DNA from 4 places in the Paenibacillus sp. FSL R7-0128 genome. Region 1 is predicted to be linked to each of the others. Evidence: predicted binding sites of a transcription regulator. Region 1 holds the regulator's gene; each other region holds the start of a gene.

Region 1 (3,170 bases):
CAAGCATCTTGGCATGCAGATGAAATATTTCACATTCGCCCATACCCTCACCCGACTCTATAAGGATAGCCGGAGCGGGCAGCTGCCTGCCCTCCGCCAGAGTCTGCAGTCTTCGGGCAGTGAGCAGGCTTCCGAATGGAGCGGCGTGATCGACCGGATCTATCCCGATCTGCTGACGGTGAAGGAGTCCTGGGATGCGCTCAGCGACCGGCTCTTCAGCCTGCTGCCCGAGCGCAGCGATGCAGGGGCCGGTGAAGCAGGCCAGCTGGTGGCACGCCTGCAGCCGGGCAAGAAGCCGAAGGATTGGGAGGAGCTGGCTGCCCTTGAGAATACACTGAACCTCAGTCTGAGCGATATCATCCGCAAGGGCGACAAAATGCTCAGTGAGATGCGTGACACGGACAGCCAATCCTCCTCAGACAGTCTTGTGACCGATATCGGCGGGTTATTCAAGGATCTGGCATCCATTAGAGAGCAGATCCGCTTCTTCATGAGTCTGAACGATGAGAATATCGTGTATTGGCTGGAGGGAAGCGGTAATTATAAGGGCAAGTCGCTGCAAATGTATGCTGTTCCTGTAGATGTCAGCACCCAGCTCAGGGAGCTGTTCTTCGATAAGAAGAAGAGCATTATCCTGACCTCGGCCACCTTATCCGTGGATAAATCCTTCCAGTTCATGATTGATAACCTGGGTCTTGGCGAGGCTGCAGAGCAGCGGCGTCTGATGACTGCACTGCTTCCGTCGCCATTCAAGTATCGTGAGCAGGCTCTCCTGGTCATTCCGCGGGACTTCCCGAGCGTCAAGGGGAGTATTGGGGATGCCCGCTTTGTGGACACCCTCGTGCACTCCCTTGCTGAGACAGCTGTAACAACACGGGGGCGGATGCTGGTGCTGTTCACCTCCTACAAGATGCTGCGCCAGGTGTATGAACCGCTGAAGGAGGCACTTGCCTCACAGGATATCGCGGTACTCGGACAAGGTGTGGAAGGCGGCAGCCGGAGCAAGCTGATCCGCCGCTTCCAGGACAGCCCGGCTTCGGTCTTGCTGGGTACCAGCAGCTTCTGGGAAGGGGTGGATATCCCTGGAGAAGCATTGACCTGCCTGGCGATTGTCAGACTGCCGTTCCAGCCGCCGAATCACCCGCTGGCAGAAGCGAAGTCAGAGCTGCTTCAGGCACAGAAGAAGAATCCGTTCATGAAGCTGTCCGTGCCGCAGGCTGTCATCCGCTTCAAGCAGGGCTTCGGGCGGCTGGTCCGCACGGCGCAGGACCGGGGCATCGTAATTGTGTACGATACCAGAGTGATTGAATCGCATTACGGAAAGTACTTTCTGTACTCGCTCCCCGGTCCCAAGATGGAGCATATGCTCACCGAGCAGATGGTCCCGAGAATTGCCGAATGGCTGGATGACGGCGGGGTTTCCTAATTCATCTGCTATTGCTATTATTAATAAGTCATGATTATCCTGAAGATCCGTTCCCGCCTGTCCTGCCACTCCGGCAGGCGGCGGGGCACGGTTGCTATAATTGTACGGAATGAAGTGTAGGCTAACAAAACTTTTAAGGAGGAGAATACATGAAATCGGATAAAATATCGGAGGCCGTCGTGCGCAGGCTCCCAGTGTACCTGCGTTTCCTGAACGATCTCCAAAAACGTGAAATCTCCACAGTCTCTTCTCAGGAGCTGGGCCAGAAGCTTGACCTAAATCCCGCCCAGATCCGTAAGGATTTGGCTTATTTCGGTGATTTTGGCAGAAAAGGCATCGGCTATGATGTATCTTATCTGATTGAGAAGATCCGCCATATCCTGAAGCTTGACCAGCAAATTAATGTTGCACTGGTTGGAGCCGGTAACCTCGGTCATGCTTTGTCTAACTACAACGCTTACTTGAAGGATACGATGAAGATTACTGCCATCTTCGATGCCTACCCGCCGAAGGTGGGCCAGCAGATCAACTCGCTGGTTGTGCAGCCGATGGAGGAGCTAAGCAGTACCATCCGCTCGCAGGGCATCCGGATCGGGATTATTACCGTGCCTGACAGCGAAGCCCAGAACGTAGCCGATATTCTTGTGGATTCCGGTATCGAAGCGATTCTGAACTTCGCACCGGTTATTCTCAAGACGCCTGCCAATATCCGGATTCATGCCGCAGATTTCACCACAGATCTGCAGAGCTTGGCCTATTATTTGCATGATGGAAAGGATGAGGCTGAAGATGAGCAGTAAGATCACGATAATCAAGAATGGGCACTTCCTGGTTCCGGGCAGTGACAAGCCGGTACTGAGCGGGTACATGTCCCTGGAGAATGATCTGATTACTTACATAGGTGAAGCTGAGCCGGTAGTGGAGGATGGTGCACAGGTCATAGACGGCAGCCGTCTGCTGTTCATGCCGGGTCTGGTCAATACCCATGGGCATACGGCCATGTCACTGCTGCGCGGATACGGCGACGATATGGTGCTTCAGACTTGGCTGCAGGAGAAGATGTGGCCGATGGAAGAGAAATTCACTGGTGATGATGTATATTGGGGAACCTCGTTGTCTGTACTGGAAATGCTGAAGGGCGGCACAACCACCTTCCTCGATATGTATGATCATATGGACCGGGTAGCGGAAGTAACGGAGCAGTCCGGTATTCGTGCTGTGCTGATGCGCGGCGTAATTGGGCTGTGCCCGGAAGAGGTACAGCAAGCGAAGCTTGCTGAGGCGATTGCTTTTGCCCGTAACTGGCACGGCAAGGCTGACGGCAGAATTACGACCATGCTCTCACCGCACGCCCCGTACACCTGTCCTCCAGAGTTTTTCATGAAGTTTGTGCAGGCTGCCCATGATCTAGACCTGCCAATACACACCCATATGTCCGAGACGCGCCATGAAGTGGAACAGAACGTGGCCGACTACGGCCTGCGTCCGGTCGCGCATCTGGAGAAGCTCGGGATGTTCACCCGTCCTTCGCTCATTGCCCACGGGGTTCATCTGAACGATGAAGAGATCGGGATCCTGGCCCGCCATAACGTTGGCGTGTCGCATAACCCCGGTAGTAACCTGAAGCTGGCCAGCGGGGTAGCCCGTGTTCCTGAGCTGCTGAGAGCCGGGGTTAAGGTCTCTCTGGGGACAGACGGTGCGGCGAGCAACAACAATCTGGATATGTTCGAAGAGATGCGGCTGG
Region 2 (3,170 bases), 240 kb from region 1:
TCGTTGAATTTGGCGGCATGGGCCACAGCTCGGCTATCCATTCCAACAACGAAGAAGTAATCATGAAGTTCTCCAACCGTCTGCAGACCGGACGTATTCTCGTCAACTCGCCATCCACACACGGCGCAATCGGCGACATTTACAACACTAATATCCCTTCATTGACACTGGGCTGCGGATCTTACGGACGCAACTCGGTATCGCAGAACGTCACTGCAATCAATCTGATCAACGTGAAAAGGGTGAATCGTCGTACCGTGAATATGCAATGGTTTAAAGTACCTGACAAGATTTACTTCGAAAAGGGAGCCACTCAGTACCTGGCCAAAATGCCTGATATCACACGCGTTGCTATCATCACTGACCCTGTAATGGTTAAACTGGGATATGTTGAAAGAGTTGAGCACTATCTGCGTCAGCGCCAGACTCCTGTAGCGATCGAAGTGTTCTCGGAAGTTGAACCGGATCCATCGACTACTACTGTAGAAAAAGGTACAGCTATGATGAACAGATTCCAGCCGGACTGCATCATCGCACTCGGCGGTGGTTCCCCAATGGATGCTGCCAAGGGCATGTGGCTGTTCTACGAACATCCGGATGCAGACTTCAACGGCCTGAAACAGAAGTTCATGGATATCCGCAAACGGGTATACAAATTCCCTAAGCTCGGCAACAAAGCGAAATTCGTTGCCATTCCAACCACTTCGGGTACAGGTTCTGAAGTAACATCGTTCGCAGTTATCACAGACAAGACAACAGGCAATAATACCAAGTATCCGCTCGCTGACTATGAGCTGACTCCAGACGTAGCAATTATTGACCCTGAGTTTGTCTACAGCTTGCCTAAGACTGCAGTTGCCGATACAGGAATGGACGTATTGACACATGCTATCGAAGCTTATGTATCTGTAATGGCCAGTGACTATACCGATGGTCTGGCAATCAAAGCCATCCAACTGGTGTTCCAGTGGCTGGAGAAATCCGCACTGCAAGGTGACAAGCTGGCCCGTGAGAAAATGCACAATGCTTCGACGCTTGCCGGTATGGCCTTTGCCAACGCATTCCTGGGGATTAACCACAGCTTGGCACACAAATGGGGCGGACAGTATCACACTGCACACGGCCGTACCAATGCGATCCTGATGCCGCATGTCATCCGTTACAATGCCAAGAAACCTACGAAGTTCGCTTCGTTCCCTAAATATTCGCACTTTGTAGCTGACGAACGGTACGCAGAAATCGCCCGTATTCTGGGATTGCCTGCACGCACTACCGAAGAAGGCGTAACCAGCCTGATCAATGCAATCCGCGACATGAACAAAAAACTCGGTATCGAAGAATCCTTCTCGGCTCTTGGTTTCGATCCTAAGGACTTCGAATCCCGTGTAGACTATCTGGCTGACCGTGCATTTGAAGACCAATGTACTACTGCCAATCCTAAAATGCCGCTGGTATCCGAGCTTGCTGATGTATACCGCAACGCATTCTACGGCAAATTCGATAACTAATTAACGGTTGCCTGGCAAAGAATAAGGTTAAAGGTTAATATGGGACTGGATGGAAGTGACAAATATCACCGAAATAGTGATATTTGTCACAGTCCTTTTTCAGAAAATAAACTAAAATGTTTATATAGACAACGATCCCCGTTATGAAGATGTGATTGTGAATTTTATAACAACTATTAGCCTCGGGATCACGAGACACGGGATTAACCTTCAAGCCCGCGATCTCTACAAATATAATAAATATAAATGGAGGGATTTAGCATGTCGGTGATTGAAAAAGAAGTATTAGAAGCAAAATCAGGTTGGAGAAATTTCACAAAAGGTGTCTGGGCCAAGAAAGTTGACGTTAACAACTTTATTGCAAAGAACATCAAGCCTTATGAAGGAACTGAAGATTTCCTGGTTGGACCTACCAGCAATACAACTGAACTGTGGAAGATTATCTCCCAGCTAAGCAAGGAAGAAAGAGAAAGAGGCGGCGTATGGGATGTATCCCTCGATACTGTCTCCACCATCACTTCCCACGCTCCTGGCTACATTGACAAGGACAAGGAACAGATTGTCGGCGTTCAGACTGACGCGCCTTTCAGACGTTCCATTCAGCCGTTCGGCGGTATCAAGATGATGATCGATGCTACTAAGGCATACGGCTTCGAGCTTCCGCAGAATATCGTTGACATGTTCACGAACATCCGCAAAACGCATAACCAAGGCGTATTTGATGCATATACACCAGATATGAGAGCTGTGCGTAAATCGGGCGTAATCACAGGCCTTCCTGATGCTTATGGCCGCGGACGTATCATCGGCGACTATCGCCGTATTGCTCTGTATGGTATTGATTTCCTGATTAAAGACAAGAAGCAGCAACTGACTGAGCTTGAAGTAGACTCCATGACAGAAGATGTTATCCGTCTGCGTGAAGAGCTGTCCGAGCAAATGCGTGCTCTGGGCGAACTGAAACAAATGGCTGCAGCTCATGGTATGGATATTTCCAAACCGGCTACGAACTTCAAAGAAGCTACACAATGGGTATACTTCGGTTATCTGGCAGCTGTTAAAGAACAGAATGGTGCGGCTATGTCCCTTGGACGCGTATCTTCCTTCCTCGACATCTATGTTCAACGTGACTTTGAAGAAGGTACTCTGACAGAAGAGCAAGCTCAAGAAATCGTTGACCATTTCGTAATGAAGCTGCGTATCGTGAAATTCCTGCGTACGCCTGACTATAACGACCTGTTCTCCGGCGACCCAACTTGGGTTACAGAATCCATCGGTGGTATGGCTGAAGATGGTACAACCCGCGTAACCAAGAACAGCTTCCGCTTCCTGCATACCCTGTACAATCTGGGACCGGCTCCAGAACCAAACCTGACTGTACTGTGGTCCGAGAAGCTTCCTGAAGGCTTTAAGAAATATTGTGCTAAGGTATCTATTGAGACCAGCGCTATTCAATATGAGAACGATGATGTAATGCGTCCATACTGGGGTGAAGATTATGCAATTGCCTGCTGCGTATCCCCAATGCGTATCGGTAAGCAAATGCAGTTCTTCGGTGCCCGTGCCAACCTGGCTAAGGCTCTGCTGTATGCGATCAATGGCGGTAAAGATGAGAAATCCGGTGCTCAGGTAGGTCCTGAATATCCTGCGATCACTTCTGAA
Region 3 (3,170 bases), 2.3 Mb from region 1:
GCGCTGGGCGAGAAGGTCGCCTCCTTCGCAGGTGAGAACGGCAGAGTGACCAAGGTGATAACGAGCAAGGGTGAACATGAGACGGATCTGGTTATACTCTGCATCGGCTTCCGTCCGAATACCGAGCTGCTGAAGGGCCAAGTCGATATGCTGCCGAACGGCGCAATTATGGTTAACGATTATATGCAGACCAGCCTGCCGGATGTCTATGCTGCCGGAGACAGCTGCGCGATTCATTACAATCCGACTGGTAAACACGCGTATATCCCGCTGGCCACCAACGCAGTGCGTATGGGAACGCTGGTTGCCCGCAATCTGGTCTCGAACACGATCCCTTACATGGGTACGCAAGGCACATCGGGCATCAAGATCTATGAGGACAATATTGCCGGAACCGGACTGACTGAAGAGGCTGCTGCAGCCGAGGGAATGGATACGGAGAGCGTGATGCTGATCGACAACTACCGTCCGGAGTTCATGCCGACCTTCGAGCAGGTTCAGGTAAAAGTGGTCTTTGACCGTGCCACCCGCCGCATTCTGGGCGCGCAGATTATGTCCAAGATGGATCTGACGCAGTCGATCAATACCGTATCGGTCTGCATCCAGAATAAGATGACCGTGGACCAGCTAGCCTTCATCGACTTCTTCTTCCAGCCGCATTACAACAAGCCATGGAATTTCCTGAACACCGCAGGCCTTCAGGCTCTGCCGAAGCTGGCTGCCGTTAAAGAACCTGTACACGTATAAGAGCTGAATATTTTGCCGGAGCCCGCTTAGGGCTCTTTTTTTGTGAACTCTCGATGCAATGGCAGCCGGGAATGAAAAAAAATTTCTGTACAGCCCGCTTTTATGGTAAATTTGACATGTCAGTGAAAACTTTCACGTGGTTTTTATGATAGTGACTTTTATCACGTAAATGTGATTGGGATCACGTTACAATGGCATAAAGGAACAAATTTTAAGTAATTCGAAGGGGATAGGAATCATGGCTTATAACAAACCGCAGGGAATCGCTGAAGTGACGGTAGAGAACGGAATTAAGAAGGCGCATAATCCGCTCAGCACTGTACTCATTCTCGGTTTCCTGGGAGGAGCGTTTATCGCGCTCGGATTTTTGCTGGATATTCGTGTCATTGCCGGTGCACCCGCCGAGTGGGGGTCCATTGCTAACTTCATCGGGGCTGCGGTGTTCCCGGTTGGACTGGTGCTGGTGCTGCTTGCCGGAGGCGAACTGCTTACGGGCAATATGATGGCGGTGCCGCTGGCTTTTATGGCGAAGAAGATTTCGTTCTGGGAAGTCATGAAGAACCTGGTGCTAATCACGCTCAGCAACCTGGCAGGCGCCTTGTTCGTCGCTTATTTCTTCGGTCACATCGTTGGCCTTACATCAGATGGCGTGTATCTGGAGAAGCTGGTAAGTATGGCGGAGCATAAGATCGATGCTACGTTCCTGCAGGCTTTTATCTCCGGGATCGGCTGTAACTGGCTGGTAGCGCTGGCGGTATGGCTGTCGTACGGGGCAGACAATTTCAGCGGCAAAATCCTCGGTATCTGGTTTCCGACCATGGCGTTCGTGGCCATCGGCTTCCAGCACGTTGTAGCTAACATGTTCCTTATCCCTGCTGCGATCTTCGAAGGACATTTCACCTGGGGCCAGTATGCGGCCAACTTCGTTCCGGTCTGGCTGGGCAATCTGACGGGCGGCGCGATCTTCGTGGCTGCGGCGTACTGGATGGCTTATCTGCGCAAGGAGCCGGGTGCTGTGAGTCCAGCCGCAGGCGTACCTGCTGCTGGATTGAAGAAACACGCTTAATGAATACGGACCTGACCCGGTGAATCACATCGCCGGACTGTAACATAGCTTGCCTAGCACTTCCTGCTTCTCGGCACCCTGCTTCAAGGGATTCGTAGAGACAGGGAGTGTTTTTGTATAAAGATAAGAATTTATATGCTTCGCGTTATAATTATCCTTATCTTTCTCGCTGAAATGGTACCGTCCTGTAAAAGGACGGCAAAGCCGTTTCTACTTGTTTGGTATAGGTACAGCAGGATCATCCTCCGGATAAAACAAAATTCACCGTGCAATCCGATTCGGGGGAACGAAATCGGATCTCACGGTGAATAAAATAGGGAGTGTTTCATATGGATCATTACCCCGGCTTCCGGGGAACGAATCAGTGCCGGCAAGGTATTTTTGTTTACGTGTGAAAGAGCGGGTTATAGAATATAAATATCACAAATTATATCCCGGTTTCCCGCGATACAGCATTAACGCACATGCTTGCCCCGCCCCCTGTTTTGGGATGATACTGGATGGATTAATGACAGCTATGTTACAGGGGATGACAGACAAGATATGAGATTCATGCAGGCCTATCCGAAGGAAATTAAAGTATTCTTGATTGCCAGTCTGATTAATGCTACCGGCAGTGCACTGATGTGGCCGCTGGTTACAATGTATGTATTCGATGAACTGGGACGCAGTATGAAAGACGCGGGAATCGTGCTGCTGGTGCAGTCACTTGGCGGGATTGCCGGTCAGCTGCTGGGCGGTTCGTTGTATCATAAGGTAGGAGTGAACCGCCTGATTGTCGGCGCTTTGGCGATGAATGCCTTGACGCTGTTTGCCCTCCCGTGGGCGAGCGGAAGCTGGAGCGTATTCATAATCGTTATGGGTATGATGGGATTGTTCAACTCCCTCTCCCTCCCGGCGATCCAGGCGTTTATCGGTTTCCGGTTCGCGGAGCAGCGCGCAGAGCTGTTCAATATCATCTATGTTGCCAATAATATAGGGGTAGCCCTGGGAACCGCGCTGAGCGGCTTCCTGGGCAATTATATGCTGAGCTTTGTGCTTAACGGGGTGACCTCGGCCGTATTTGCCGGATTCTTCTTCGTCTATCTGCGTAAGGTAGGGACGGCTCCGGCTCACAGCACAGTATCGAAAAAGCAACCGCAGAATGAAGTGTCGGGCTGGAGACTCCTCGGTCATATACGGATCTATCTGTTCATGGCGGTGGGCTCGATGTTCCTGCTGATCGGCAATTCGATCTGGAACAGCGGAGTCTCGCCGTTCATTATCTCGGAAGGCTGGTCGAAGCAGCTGTACGGCTTCCTCTGGACGCTGAACGGTGTGCTGATCTTCGCGGCGCAGCCGCTGGTCAGCCTGATCA
Region 4 (3,170 bases), 270 kb from region 1:
CCAGTCCATTATCGGTCAATATTAGTTTGTTCTGTTCATCGATCCGGGTAACCGTCGTGCCAGTATACAGTGTAATATGATTATCCTCATACCACCCAAGATCATTAAGAATGATGTCTTCAATCGTTTTGCTGCCTTCAAGTACATAGGACAACATAATCCGGTTATAGTTGGGATGCGGCTCACTGCCGAAGACAGTAATATCATAAGCGCCGCCCAGCTTCAGAATCTGCTCAATAGTGCCTACTCCCGCCATGCCATTCCCAATTAGCACTAACTTTTCTCTTTCCGCTGCCACTGGTAGACCCTCCTTCAGAAACTCTGATTTCTTCAATAACTTTACCTGATAGAGAAATTATACTGTCCCCAATTCCATGACAAGTGTGACCACAGTCACACGGTATGTGAATTTTTTCACACGAGTGGAGATGACTTCTCCCGTTCTTGCATAGGACAACTTATGGCGTGAAGCACAGAGATATATTATTCAAAAAAAACGGATACCCATGCAGTTTCGCACAGATATCCATTCATTTGATACACGATCTCACTCCTATACTTCATTCACTTATTTCAGTACCAGAGAGATCTCCAGCTTGTCCTGCGGACTGAGCTTCATGTCCACTCCATTACCGAGCAGACCTTTATCATTGACCTTCAGTCTCCATTCCTCGCTGCTGAGCGGGGTATATTCCATCACGGAAAGCACCGTCCGGTTATCCTCGGCAAGCCGGACCATACCGCTGTTCTTGAGCAGTCCCTTGACGGACATATCCTGCATAAAAGAAAGCACATGCGAATGTGTCAGCTCCGGCTGCTCGCTCCCCCCGTTCACCGTGATGATGACAGGCTGAAACATCTTTCCGGTTCCGGCAGGCCCTGCTGACATCGTAATGGCCGAACCCGGTTCCAGCGTCGTATTCAGCTCTTGAACCTTCTTGCCGTTCACCTGAACCTCCCAGCTCATATCCGGACCCAGGGAGACCTTATTCACCTCAAGAATACTGGTTCCATCCGCTGAAAATGTAACAACGCCGCTCTTTCTGAACAGCTCTATTATTGAATTCCCAGGCACGTAAGCTTCATTAAGCAATCTGGCCGAGCTTCCGGCCATTTCACTGTCACCCACCTTGACTGAAAAGGTTAATCCTTGGCCTCCGTTACTGCTGCCGCCATTCTCTGATCCCAAGCCACAACCGCTTGCCGCGGCCAGCAAGAGAAGGCACAGCATGAAGCGCATCCATTTCGTGGACATCCCACGGCACCGCCTTCATATGTATTTTCCCAGACTCTTTAAGGATAACGCATAGAGGAAGGGTTCTCAAATCATTTCTGCCGGAAGAAAAAGTAAAAAGCCCCCGAAGGGACTTCTACCTTGCAGCAGGTCCTATTGATACCGCAGGAACAAAATGTTGTTCTCCAGATGTACATGCTCGAAGGTCATGCCTTCCAGTTCTTCAAGGCGGGCATAGGTCAGGCGATAAGTCGTGCAGGCATGTGCGGGCGGTGTGTAGTCATTAGTTACTCTGCGAAGCTCGCGCAGGATCTCTCCGGCCCCGTCATGCTCAGCTTCCAAATTATGCAGCAGTCCGCGCAGCTCCGCAAGTCCTTCTTCGGTTGGGTTCTGAGTGTAGGCCAGCATCTTAGGGAATTCGCTCTCTTCTTCCTTCGCTGTATGCTGCAGCAGCTCTTCACGCAGCATATTGAACAGACGGTGCATCTCTCCGAGGTGCGGTGAATCCTCACCGTGAACGCGGAACACCTTGGTTACATTTTGACTGATTAGCGGAAGCTCTTCACGCAGGTAACGATGATGCTTGTTCACAATATAATCCACCAGCTCCTCCGAAGAAGCCTCGTTCCAGGCGGTATCCTCTTCCAGAACCGGGTGCTGCTCTTGCAGCTTGTTCAGCTCCTGCACCATTGCTGCCGGATCAAGACCCTTCTCGGCAGCGGCTTCAGCCAGCGGCTTGGCACCTCCGCAGCAGAAATCGATCCGTTGTGCCTTGAAATAATCTGCTGCTTTGGGGAACTGCAGGACAATATCTCTGACCATTGCTTCCGGGGTGAACCCGGGATGAATTGTTGTATCGTTTAATTGATTGGACGCCATGTTGGCCCCTCCTCAGGTTAGATGTAGGTTTGTGCTTCTTTTCACTTCTACACCTTATCACTGGCCTTAGGCGGAACTTGTGATTGTACGCACTGAATATAACAAATTTTAATGAACGCGAACTTTTAATATTTTTATGTAAAATATACTAGACATTTTGTTTTATATATTTTACAATATGCGTGAGGTGAGGGAATGGGGAAGAATCTGAGGCTCAAAGCCTCCAGAGCGGCAAAAGACATGTCGCAAAAGCAGCTGGCGGATGCCGTGGGGGTCACAAGACAGACAATTATCGCGATTGAGAATGGTGATTACAACCCCACCCTGAGGTTGTGTATTGACATTTGTGTAACCCTTGGGAAGACGCTGGATCAATTATTTTGGGAGGGAACGAAGGATGAGCAGAACGAACCTGGATGAGAGACAATTGCAGCAGCGGCACAAGGCGGGGAATCAGGCATTTCTTTTGATGGCATTCTTATTGCTGGCAGACATGGCGCTGCAAAACTACGGAATGAAGTGGCTGGAATATCCGCTAAGTAATTACGCAATTTTCATGCTGGGTGTGGGTTCCTATCTCGTACGGCTGATCTGGACCGGTGCATATGTGGGACCGGGCGGAGCACAGGGCGGAGCAAAAGGAAAAAACGTTCTGGGTGCACTGCTGGCGATCGTGGTGGCAGCCTGTATCCTTATCGTTACCTTCGTGAATCCAGCCGCCCAATCAGCAGCAAACAGCGGTGCGAACGGGAAGGTGATTCTGGTCATTTCCGTTACAGCAGGACTGGTCATCTTAAGCACCGTGTACTTGATCCGACGGAGGAATAACCGGGCGGAGTAGAGTGGCTTGTGCTGCTGTGAGTGACTAGAAGTAGAAATAAAGGAGGAGCGGAGCGATCGCCTTTGTGTTTGGATTTCTACCGCGAAGAGCGGTTTGTATCAGGAAATCCAAACACAATAGCGGCCGGAAGTCCAAATGTTCACCGCAGCGACGACCTGGCTTCAAGTTCAACTCTTTTTTCGAGCTTCACCTTTTCTATCGAACCGTCGCCTGCAT

Evidence for each region. Region 1 encodes Rex, which represses fermentation and respiration genes when NADH is low (regulators of the CRP and FNR family bind a similar motif). Its sites were predicted from a motif close to TTGTGAAATATTTCACAA; they were not measured.
Region 2: the regulator Rex is predicted to act here: its motif matches at 1,664-1,681, upstream of pflB (formate C-acetyltransferase).
Region 3: the regulator Rex is predicted to act here: its motif matches at 868-885, upstream of NST26_RS30870 (formate/nitrite transporter family protein).
Region 4: the regulator Rex is predicted to act here: its motif matches at 2,143-2,160, upstream of ric (iron-sulfur cluster repair di-iron protein).

The regions. Positions count from the first base shown of each region.
Region 1 covers NZ_JBBOCD010000001.1:4,876,524-4,879,693, reverse strand. Annotated here, with positions in the region: gene dinG (ATP-dependent DNA helicase DinG) at 1-1,426, shown strand, start outside; gene NST26_RS20540 (redox-sensing transcriptional repressor Rex) at 1,576-2,226, shown strand; gene NST26_RS20535 (amidohydrolase) at 2,216-3,170, shown strand, end outside.
Region 2 covers NZ_JBBOCD010000001.1:5,117,217-5,120,386, reverse strand. Annotated here, with positions in the region: gene adhE (bifunctional acetaldehyde-CoA/alcohol dehydrogenase) at 1-1,508, shown strand, start outside; gene pflB (formate C-acetyltransferase) at 1,770-3,170, shown strand, end outside.
Region 3 covers NZ_JBBOCD010000001.1:7,207,821-7,210,990, reverse strand. Annotated here, with positions in the region: gene NST26_RS30875 (FAD-dependent oxidoreductase) at 1-747, shown strand, start outside; gene NST26_RS30870 (formate/nitrite transporter family protein) at 986-1,813, shown strand; gene NST26_RS30865 (MFS transporter) at 2,357-3,170, shown strand, end outside.
Region 4 covers NZ_JBBOCD010000001.1:5,141,704-5,144,873, forward strand. Annotated here, with positions in the region: gene nirB (nitrite reductase large subunit NirB) at 1-298, opposite strand, end outside; gene NST26_RS21820 (hypothetical protein) at 569-1,255, opposite strand; gene ric (iron-sulfur cluster repair di-iron protein) at 1,388-2,083, opposite strand; gene NST26_RS21830 (helix-turn-helix transcriptional regulator) at 2,309-2,533, shown strand; gene NST26_RS21835 (DUF6773 family protein) at 2,511-2,954, shown strand; gene NST26_RS21840 (hypothetical protein) at 3,150-3,170, opposite strand, start outside.